Regions from separate parts of the Thermanaeromonas sp. DSM 22490 genome, predicted to be linked through region 1. Evidence: riboswitches for the same ligand, from Rfam matches in the RefSeq annotation. Region 1 holds a riboswitch; the other holds the start of a gene.
The links. A riboswitch is a leader RNA that binds a small molecule or an ion and turns the genes downstream of it on or off. The one in region 1 is predicted to bind glycine.

Region 1 (4,984 bases):
TGAACGATTATCTGGTGCGAGCTACCGCCGAAGAAGGCCAAATATTCGCCTTAGTGGCGCGGACCTCCGACCTGGTAGAGGAAGCCAGAACCCTGCATAATACTTCGCCTGTGGCTACGGCAGCCCTAGGGCGCGTCCTGACCGGGGCCGCCCTTATGGCAGCTAGTCTTAAAGATGGGCATCGCCTGACTTTGCGTATAGAAGGAGATGGACCTTTAGGTAGCATTGTGGCCACGGCCAGACCAGGTACAGTCAAAGGATATGTGGCTGAACCCCAAGTAGATTTACCGTTAAAGGCCAAGGGCAAGTTAGACGTAGGCAGAGCAGTCGGTAAAGGTTCACTTTATATTATTAAGGATTTAGGATTAAAAGAGCCTTATGTGGGCAGCGTAGAGCTGGTCTCCGGGGAGATCGGCGAGGATTTGGCCTATTATTTTACTGCTTCGGAGCAGAAGCCTTCGGCTGTGGGCTTGGGAGTACTAGTAGAGCCCGAAGGCAAGGTGGAGGCTGCAGGCGGATACCTTCTGCAGCTCTTGCCTGGCGCCAGCAATGAGCTGGCCGAGGCTCTGGAAAAGAATATTAAAGAGGCGGGAGCTGTCAGCCGGCTTATCTCCCTGGGCTATACACCGGAAGATATTCTGGCCCTCCTTTTAAGAGGCTTTTCCTTTAAAATACACGAACGCCAGCCCCTTAAGTTTGCCTGCGACTGTTCCCGCGACCGGCTGCGAGAAATCCTCTTGGCTTTAGGACCTAAAGAATTGGAGCAGCTCCTGGCGGAACAGGGCGGGGCGGAGGCCAAGTGCGCCTTTTGCAACCGGACTTACTGGTTTAACCGGGAAGAGGTAGCGAAATTACTGGAGTTAAGCCGTTCGGCTAAAGAAGACTAGAAGTAGGTTGAGTAATTAGTTAAGAGATTACATTATATATGGAAGGACGGGTTTATAAAGACCCGTTTTTTATTTTAGCTAAAAAAATATTTTAAAATGAAGCAGGACTAATCTAAATTACATTGAATATATATAGTGAAAAATAAAACGGACTTAACAGGAGTGAGCAGGATGGCCAAAACAGTAGTATTGGCCTTTGGAGGCAACGCCATCGTCCGCCCTGGCCAGAAAGGCACCTATCAAGAGCAGAAAGCCAATATTCAGGACACTTGCCGGCAGGTAGTAGATTTAGTACGCGAGGGTTACCGCCTGGTAATTACCCACGGCAACGGGCCCCAAGTGGGAAGCATACTCATAAAGAATGAGCTAGCCAAGGATGTAGTACCTGCCATGCCCTTAGACGTCCTGGTATCTGATACCCAGGCTTCTATTGGTTATATGATTCAACAATCCTTAGGATACGAATTGCAACGCATAGGGTTAAAGGTGCCAGTAGTATCCCTGGTCACTCAGGTAGTGGTAGATCCGGCAGATCCGGCTTTTCAAAATCCCACCAAACCCATTGGACCCTTTTATACTGAGGAGGAAGCGCGCAAACTGGCAGCCGAAAAAGGATATAAGGTAGTGGAGGATAGCCATCGCGGCTGGCGGCGAGTAGTACCTTCTCCCCAGCCCTTAGAAATAATTGAAAAAGAGGCTATCAAGGCCCTGGTTCAAGCAGGTATTATTGTAGTGGCCGCCGGAGGAGGAGGCATACCGGTTGTCCGCCGGCCCGACGGGAGCCTTTGGGGTGTAGAGGCGGTAATCGATAAGGACCGGGCGGCGCGCCTTTTGGCCAGCGAAGTCGGAGCAGAGGTTTTATTCCTGTTAACTGAAGTGGAACAGGTCTATCTGGATTTCGGCAAACCCACCCAGAGGGCAGTTTCGCAGCTGACAGTGGCGGAAGCTAAAAAATATCTGGCGGAAGGCCAATTCCCACCGGGAAGCATGGGTCCCAAGATCGAAGCTGCCATCAGCTTTGTAGAGGCGGGCGGCGAAAAGGCTATTATCGGATCTTTAAGTAAAGCGGCTGCTGCCGTGGCAGGCAAGTCTGGTACAGCCATTGTAGCCGGGTAGGGATAAACCATGGATGTTTTCCAGGTTATCGGCCCTGTTATGATAGGCCCTTCCAGTTCCCATACAGCCGGAGCGGTGCGCATCGGCCGGCTAGCCCGGGCTATCTTAAGCGAAGAACCCCTAGAAGCAGATATTTTCCTCCACGGGTCCTTCGCCCGCACTTACCGGGGGCATGGTACGGACAGGGCTCTGGTGGCAGGTTTGCTAGGCTTGAACGTAGACGACGAACGGGTACGCCAGGCTTTAGACCTGGCCCGGGACAAGGGGCTTAAAATTAGTTTTAAAGAAAAAGATTTGGGCGAGGTACATCCCAATTCAGCACTTCTCATCTTAAAAGGTAGTTCCCGCAAGGTAGAGGTAATGGGTTCCTCTTTAGGAGGTGCCCAGGTGGTGGTCACCAAGATCGACCAATTTCCGGTGGAAGTCACCGGTGAATTGCCCACCCTGGTGGCTGCCTATAAAGATCAGCCCGGAATTATAGCCGCAGTAACCGCTTTGCTGGCCGGCCAAAGTATCAATATTGCCAGCATGCGGGTTTCCCGGGAAGGCCTGGGCCAGCGGGCTTTAATGGTGTTGGAGACGGATGATAGTATTCCGGAAGAAATAATCGCTGGCCTGCGGGCCTGGCCGGTAATGGAGCGGGTGATTCGTATTGACCCTGTGTAGCTGGAAAAGAGCATCTGAACTCTTAGCCGAGGCAGAAGGGAAAAACCTGCCCCTGTTCCAGGTGGTAATACAATACCAGGCGAGTTTAAGCGGGCAGGATGAAGCTTCCATCAGGCAGAAGATGATGGAAAGGTTAGAGATAATGCGGGCCGCTGCTCAAAGGGGACTGACAGAGGATATGCGATCCCCCAGCGGCCTGATAGGTGGAGGAGCCAGGCTGCTAGAAGCTGCGCGGGAAAAGGGGGAAAGTCTATCGGGTGGCACTACCGGACGGGCTATTGCCCTGGCCATGGCTGTGGCCGAAGTCAACGCCTGCATGGGGCGTATAGTTGCTGCACCTACGGCCGGTTCCTGTGGCATCCTGCCTGGGGTCCTTCTGGCCTTGCAGGCAGAAAAAGGCTGGAAGGATGAAGTTCTGGTAGATGGCCTTTTTACGGCTGCTGGCATAGGTATAGTTATAGGCAAACAGGCTTCTCTCTCCGGTGCGGCCCTCGGCTGCCAGGCAGAATGCGGTGTGGCCAGCGCCATGGCCGCCGCTGCAGCCGTAGAGGTGGCCGGTGGCCAGCCGCGCCAGGCTATAGACGCAGCAGCTATTGCCCTGAAGGGCTGGCTGGGATTGGTCTGCGATCCGGTGGGCGGCCTGGTAGAAATACCCTGTGTGAAACGCAATGCTATAGGGGCAGCCCATGCCCTGGCGGCTGCGGATATGGCCCTGGCCGGTTTGCCCTCATATATTCCGTTAGATGAAGTAGTAGCCGCTATGGTCCAAGTAGGTCGCAGTCTCCCACCTTCATTACGAGAAACGGGGGAGGGTGGCGTGGCCGCTTGTCCCACTGCACGTTCTTTAATGCGCGATCTGATGGGATGATAATTATAAAAAAATTTTCATACAAGAAGGATAATAGGTCGTAAATGTCGAATTAATTTATTAGCCCATGAGTTAATTACAACTTCATATAGGGCGAAGGAAGGGAGTAGAAGAGACCCCTCCTGACAAAAGAGAAAGACAGGGTAGGGGCGCCGAAGGAGCAAGCCCGGCTGTGGGTGGCAGCACGGGGGAAACTCTCAGGCAAAAGTACTACTCCTGGACGCGGCTCTGGAGAGTTCTCCCTTACGGGAGACACCAAAGGGGTAAGGCTTTGAAGCCTAATCTCTCAGGTAAGCAGACAGAGGCTCACACCGTTTTAATAACGGTATGGGCCTCTTAATTTTTTCCGGCCATACTATATTTGTTGAGGTGAGATTATGGGTACAGAAACCGGGAAGAAGACACCCCTTTATGAGGAGCATATATCAGCAGGTGCCCGAATGGTGGAATTCGGGGGCTGGATTATGCCCCTGCAATATACGAGTATACTGGAGGAACACCGGGCAGTAAGAACCCAAGCCGGGCTCTTTGACGTTTCCCACATGGGAGAGATTGAGATAAAAGGGCCGGATGCCTTCCGCCTGGTCCAGCATTTGATCACTAATGATGCTTCCCTGGCCCAGGGAGATAAGGTTATTTACAGCCCCATGTGCTATCAAGACGGCGGTACCGTAGATGACATTTTGGTTTACCGCCTGGAAGAGGAGAAATTTCTCTTGGTAGTCAATGCTGCCAATACTCTTAAGGACTTAGAATGGGTACAGAATAATGCTAAGGAATTGAACGCCGATGTGGTCATCACCGATGCTTCCCCGGCCACGCTGCAGCTGGCTTTACAGGGCCCGGAAGCAGCACCCATATTGCAGCCGCTAACTGATATTAATCTTCAGGACCTGGGGTACTATCGCTGGACTTATGGCAAGGTGCGAGGAGTCTTTTGCCTTATCTCCCGCACCGGTTATACGGGAGAAGACGGCTTCGAGCTCTATATGGACCCGGCAGAGGGACCCAAAATTTGGCGGGAGTTGCTGGAAGCAGGGCGGGATAAGGGCTTGAAACCTTGCGGTTTAGGAGCGCGCGACGTTTTGCGCCTGGAGGCGGCTATGCCCCTTTACGGGCATGAGCTGAGCCCGGAAATCACCCCCATAGAGGCCGGCCTGGGGCGCTTTGTGCGCACGGAAAAAGGGGAATTTAACGGTAGTGAAATTTTAAAACAGCAAAAAGAAGATGGGCCTCCGCGCCACCTTATTGGCCTTATAATGCTGGACCGGAACATTCCCCGGCCCGACTATCCGGTGAGCACAGCTGGCCGGGAGGTGGGGCGCATTACTTCCGGATCCTTCGCCCCTGCTTTGGGCCAGAATGTCGCCCTGGCCCTGGTAGAAAAAACTTATGGCCAGGTAGGAGAAAGCTTAAGTGTAATTATCCGGGGACGGGAACACCCGGC
Region 2 (4,984 bases), on a different contig from region 1:
GCCGGATCCATGAATCCGTGGCGCATAAGTGCCCCCGCCCCGCATCCGGTAGCCAGGACCAGTACGTTCTCTTTAAGAAGCCTACGTGCTATGGCGGTGAAGTTCTGGTCCTGCGGAACCTTAACGTTGTTGCACCCGGCGAAGAGGCAGACTCCTCGTATATTGCCGGAGGCGATCTGGTCGATCAGGGGTTTCAAAGGATCCTCGGCGTTTAGCTTGGCCAGGGCTTTCAGAATGGCTTCCACGGAGAAGCCCGCCACCACCTTGGTCTTATATTGCGGTATATCTACCGGCTTACCCCGGCGACGGGAGAAGGTCTCGATGGCCAGGCGGATAATCTCCCGGGCGTTCTCCCCGGCCGTCTCCTCTGAAAAGTCGATGTGGATGGCACCGGGGATCTTGGTGATCTCCATGGTAGTGATGAGCTTAGTGCCCATGCATTCGGCCACCGTAGCCAGGGAGGGCATAATGCATTGGTAATCCACCACCACGGCATCCAGCGCGCCGGTGATCAGCGCCATCTCCTGGCTCACCGAATGGGTGCAGGCCGGAATGCCATGCCGCATCATCACCTCGTTGCCGGTACAGCAGATACCCACCACATTCACGCCAGAGGCGCCGGCTGCCTTGGCCTCGGCCTCCATCTCCTTGGCCACTGCCACGATCACATCGGAAAGGACCGGGTTATGGCCGTGTACTGCCACGTTGACAGCATCGGCCTTCAGCACACCCATATTGGCCTCGGTCACCACTGGCTGGGGAGTACCGAAGAGGATGTCGGACAGGTCAGTGCCCATATAGCAGCCGGCCAGGTCCGCCAAGCCGCAGCGCAGACCGCCCACAAGAAGGTTCATGGGGTCTGCGTCCGCGCCGTAATGAGTACGGTGCATGATATCGGATACCTCGTAGTCTATACCCTTGGGGAGCAAACCTCGTTCCGAAAGGAGTTTGGCCCGCTTCTTAGTCACCGTGGTGGCTGCCCACATGACCGGCGTCTCTTTCTCGTGAAAGTCCGCCAAGGCCGCCTCCGCCACGTCCAAAGCGATCTCGGCGATACTTCTCCCCTCGGTGGGGATGCCGAGGCGCGCAGCCACAGAGCGCAGCTTGGCCCTGTCCTTAATAGTATAGTCACGTGCCTTGCCCTTGGCCGCCATCTTCAGGGTGTGGGCTAAATGTCTAGCGTGGCCGGAGTGGGATGCCGCCCCGGACGCTATGGCGCGATCGAGGCCCCGGGCTACAATGACGTCCGCAGTAGCCCCGCAGATGCCGATCTTGGGCTCGCCGCCGAAGGGATCAATGCGGCAGGGTCCCTGCAGGCAGTGCCGGCAGCACAGCCCGGTTTCACCAAAACCGCACTGGGGGAGCATAGCCTGGTAGCGGTCCCAGACCGTCTCCACCTTCACGCGCCTGGCCTTTTCTACCATCTCGCAAACAGCCGGATCCAAAGAAACCTTACACGGGTTAGCCATCAGCATCAACCTCCTTGAAGAATATGCGGCAACGCCGCAAGCTTTTAAGCATTAGTGCTGGTTTTAAGTTACAGCCAGACATCCTATCTGGCCTTCCCAATCGCTTATGGCGCAAACCCCTACCTCCAGCATCCGTTTTTCCGGCTCTAAGCTAGGTTTTGTCTTTGTCCGCCCAAGAAGCGGAGGGTTTTTATTATTGAATATCATTTAGTTAACCCGACCTCCTTGCAAAGCTTTTAGATATGCTGTAACCCGGTATGAAAGCCAGGATATTTAAACTATGTAAGTTTTTCCCCCACGCCAGGGCACACTCTGGCCCGCTATGGGGCCGGTCACCCAGTTGGGAAATGAAGACATGAATATCGTTGGCCTTTTAGGGGAGGGTTAAGAAAAGGGGGTGGGCCTGTAAGGGGTGATATAGTGGTGGTAATATCACGGTCCCTGGGCATATTACTTAACCTCCTTGGTTTTTACTTCCTTAATTAATGCCACGGCTATCTTTGCGGAGAACTCCGGTTCTCCGGCATATGCCCGGGCAACATCTAGTTAGCTCAGCAACCTAGTAGCCAGCTCGGCGATACCTGCTGCCGTAAAAGACTGCTCACCGATAAAACCGGCAGCCTGGTCTAAAATTTCCGTTTGGAAGGGGATCAGACCAATAACGTCACCTGGCGGCAGGTGGCTAAGGATAAATTCTTCATCCCTGGGTTGACGCAATTTATTGCCCACAAATTTGATTCGTGCAATACCAAGTTCTGCGGCCAGTTTTTGGACGACCCGGGCAGTTTGGATACTCACCAGGGTGGGTTCGGTAACAATAAGCATAAGATCTACCCCCCGGGCCGTACCCCGGGTAAGGTGTTCAATGCCGGCACCCATATCTAAAACCACCATTTCCCGGCGTTTTAAGACGAGGGAATTAACCATAGCATTTAAGACGGCATTTTCCCGGCAATAGCATGTGGAACCCCCCGGTTTTATGGCCCCCATTTTCAAAAAAAGGATATTACCGCTTCTGATGGTGTAATCCTCCAGCAGGCTATCTACTTCCGGGTTTAAAGAAAAGAAGGCCCCGCTACCGCCGGTGCGTTCGACAATCAACTCTCGCATATCAACAATAGGTTTCAGGGTACCAAGCCTTTCCTCAGGAAGACCCAGGACCATTCCCAGGCTGGTATCAGGATCGGCATCGACGGCATATACCTGGTAACCTCGCTGGGCAAAGCACCTGATTAAACCTGCGGCGATGGTTGTTTTGCCGACGCCGCCCTTCCCGGAAATAGCCAGTTTCACTGGCACGCCTCCTCTGTTCAACTTCTCCTGGTTATCGTTTATTTTCATTAGCAAAAAGCGTGCCAAAAGAAAAAGGCCGCCAGCGCTAGGCGGCCTAACAACCCCAATGTCAATTGGGTTTTACACGTTAAAAAGAGTTGACATTATTTTTTAAGCAGGCCATAGCGGGACATTTTAGCATAAAGGGCCTGGCGGGAGAGGCCTAAGGCCTTGGCGGCCCGTGTTTTTTCTCCTCCAAAAGCTTCTAGGGCCTGGATGATGGCCTCCTTTTCCGCTTCTATCCGTACTTTATAAAGGGGGGAGATATCCCTTACCCCTTTCTTTTTGCCCGGATAACCTATGGCGAGGTGATGGGGATGGATTTCCTGGTCTTCAGCCAAGATGACAGCCCTCTCCAGGACATTTTCCAATTCCCGGACGTTGCCCGGCGACGCGTTCCACCTCCTTTGCATAGCCTGACCAATTGATTATTCACCGATAGGCCACGGTGAGGGTAGAGAGGGTAAAAATTTTTTAGATTGTTAGAAGGAGAATTTAATGCCATGTAGAATATAATACTAGTGAAAACAAGAACAAAAATAAAGTAAAACTAAATAAGGGTTGGCGGTTGAGGAGAGCAGGAGAGACCCGGGTGTTTGACCGGGCGCCGAAGGAGCAAGGCGAGGGCCTGCGGTGAGGGCCCCAAGCCCAAACTCTCAGGCAAAAGCACTGCTCTCGGACGCATCTCTGGAGAGCTTCCCCGCTGAATGCACTTACCGTATTTCAGGGGGAACACCCAAGGGGTAAGGCGCGTTAGCGCCTATTCTCTCAGGTGGAAGGACAGAGGCTATTCACCCTAACTAAGGGTGGATAGCCTCTTTTGTTATGCTCCTAGCAGGTGCGAAGGCTTTCGGATGAGAACCCGGATAACGAAGGTTATAAAGGTTGTTAGTTTAAGGCGGGGGAGGGAAAAATAAACTTATCATGAGCGGCTACGGACAGACCTGGGTGGTGACCAATAATCCCGATATAAAGTTTAGTCAAGGGCGCTTGCTGTTGGTACCGGGAGGGACGCTCCAGGTCTTTAAAGAAGCGCGTAAACTCATCTATCAAGGCTGCCTTTTGCTGAGCCATCCTCTAATGGGCAGCCTTAAACCCTGGCAAAACCCGTATCGTAGCCTGGCTTTGCTGGAACCCCGACCCAGGTCGGGCATCTTAGATACCAAATCCATCACCCTTATGGAAAGGGCTATAGACATGCTGGAGAAGAGGCAAAGGGAGGTTGGTAGCCGGTCGGATTACGACGTTCATACCCTGGCTCATTTTCGCCTGCTGGACTGGGAATTAATAAGCCAAACAATAGAGCTTTCCGATCTGGCCGGAGGAGTGGAAGTTACCAATTTTATGTAAGGTAAAGAAAGTTAAGGAAGGAGTGGATAGAGGTGAGCACCAGGGAAGTTGATGTACTTATAATAGGTGGCGGGCCGGCCGGACTGACTGCGGGTTTGTACGCCTCCAGGGCGCGGCTCAAAACGGTTATTTTAGAAAAAGCGCGCCACGGCGGGCAGATCGCCAGCACCAAGACCATTGAAAACTGGCCCGGCACTTTGAGCGCCGGAGGAGCGGAGCTTACGGACAGGATGGCCGAGCATGCCCGGCACTTCGGCTGTGAGATTATAAGAGACGAAGTGACGGAAGTCGATTTCCGCGGTTACGAGAAGGTAATAAAAACCCAAAAGCAAGATACCTACCTGGCTAAAGCGGTAATTATTGCTTCCGGTGCTGAGCCTCGGGTACTAGGGATTAAAGGAGAGAGGGAGTTCCGCGGCAGGGGTGTATCTTATTGTGCCACCTGTGACGCCGACTTTTATACCGATGCCAGCGTAGTGGTGGTGGGCAACGGCGATGCGGCCGTGGAAGAGGCTATTTACCTTACTAATTTTGCCGCGGAAGTAACTTTAGTTGTCATTCACGATGAGGGGATCCTGGACGCCACTAAAGTCATCCAGGAGAGGGCTTTTGCCAATCCCAAGCTTAAATTTAAGTGGAATTCAGTGGTGGAAGAAATAAAGGGCGATGAAGCTGTCACTGCGGTAGTAATAAAGAATATCAAAACAGGCGAACTGGAAGAGTTGCCCGCTGACGGCATATTCTTCTTCGTGGGAACGGTTCCTAATACCTCTTTCTTGCAGGGCAAGATAGAAATGGATGCCCGCGGTTACATTAGGACCAACGAGATTATG

Region 2: linked by a shared signal. The riboswitch ahead of AC1BI1_RS06405 (GrdX family protein) and the one ahead of gcvT (glycine cleavage system aminomethyltransferase GcvT) in region 1 are both predicted to bind glycine.

The regions. Positions count from the first base shown of each region.
Region 1 is NZ_JBJHHE010000004.1:158,454-163,437, forward strand. Features, by position in the region: gene hslO (Hsp33 family molecular chaperone HslO) at 1-887, shown strand, start outside; gene arcC (carbamate kinase) at 1,059-2,003, shown strand; gene sdaAB (L-serine ammonia-lyase, iron-sulfur-dependent subunit beta) at 2,013-2,669, shown strand; gene sdaAA (L-serine ammonia-lyase, iron-sulfur-dependent, subunit alpha) at 2,656-3,537, shown strand; glycine riboswitch at 3,635-3,760, shown strand; glycine riboswitch at 3,764-3,841, shown strand; gene gcvT (glycine cleavage system aminomethyltransferase GcvT) at 3,915-4,984, shown strand, end outside.
Region 2 is NZ_JBJHHE010000007.1:14,333-19,316, forward strand. Features, by position in the region: gene cooS (anaerobic carbon-monoxide dehydrogenase catalytic subunit) at 1-1,469, opposite strand, end outside; gene AC1BI1_RS06395 (ATP-binding protein) at 2,016-2,762, opposite strand; gene AC1BI1_RS06400 (helix-turn-helix domain-containing protein) at 2,906-3,214, opposite strand; glycine riboswitch at 3,370-3,483, shown strand; glycine riboswitch at 3,487-3,587, shown strand; gene AC1BI1_RS06405 (GrdX family protein) at 3,726-4,151, shown strand; gene trxB (thioredoxin-disulfide reductase) at 4,184-4,984, shown strand, end outside.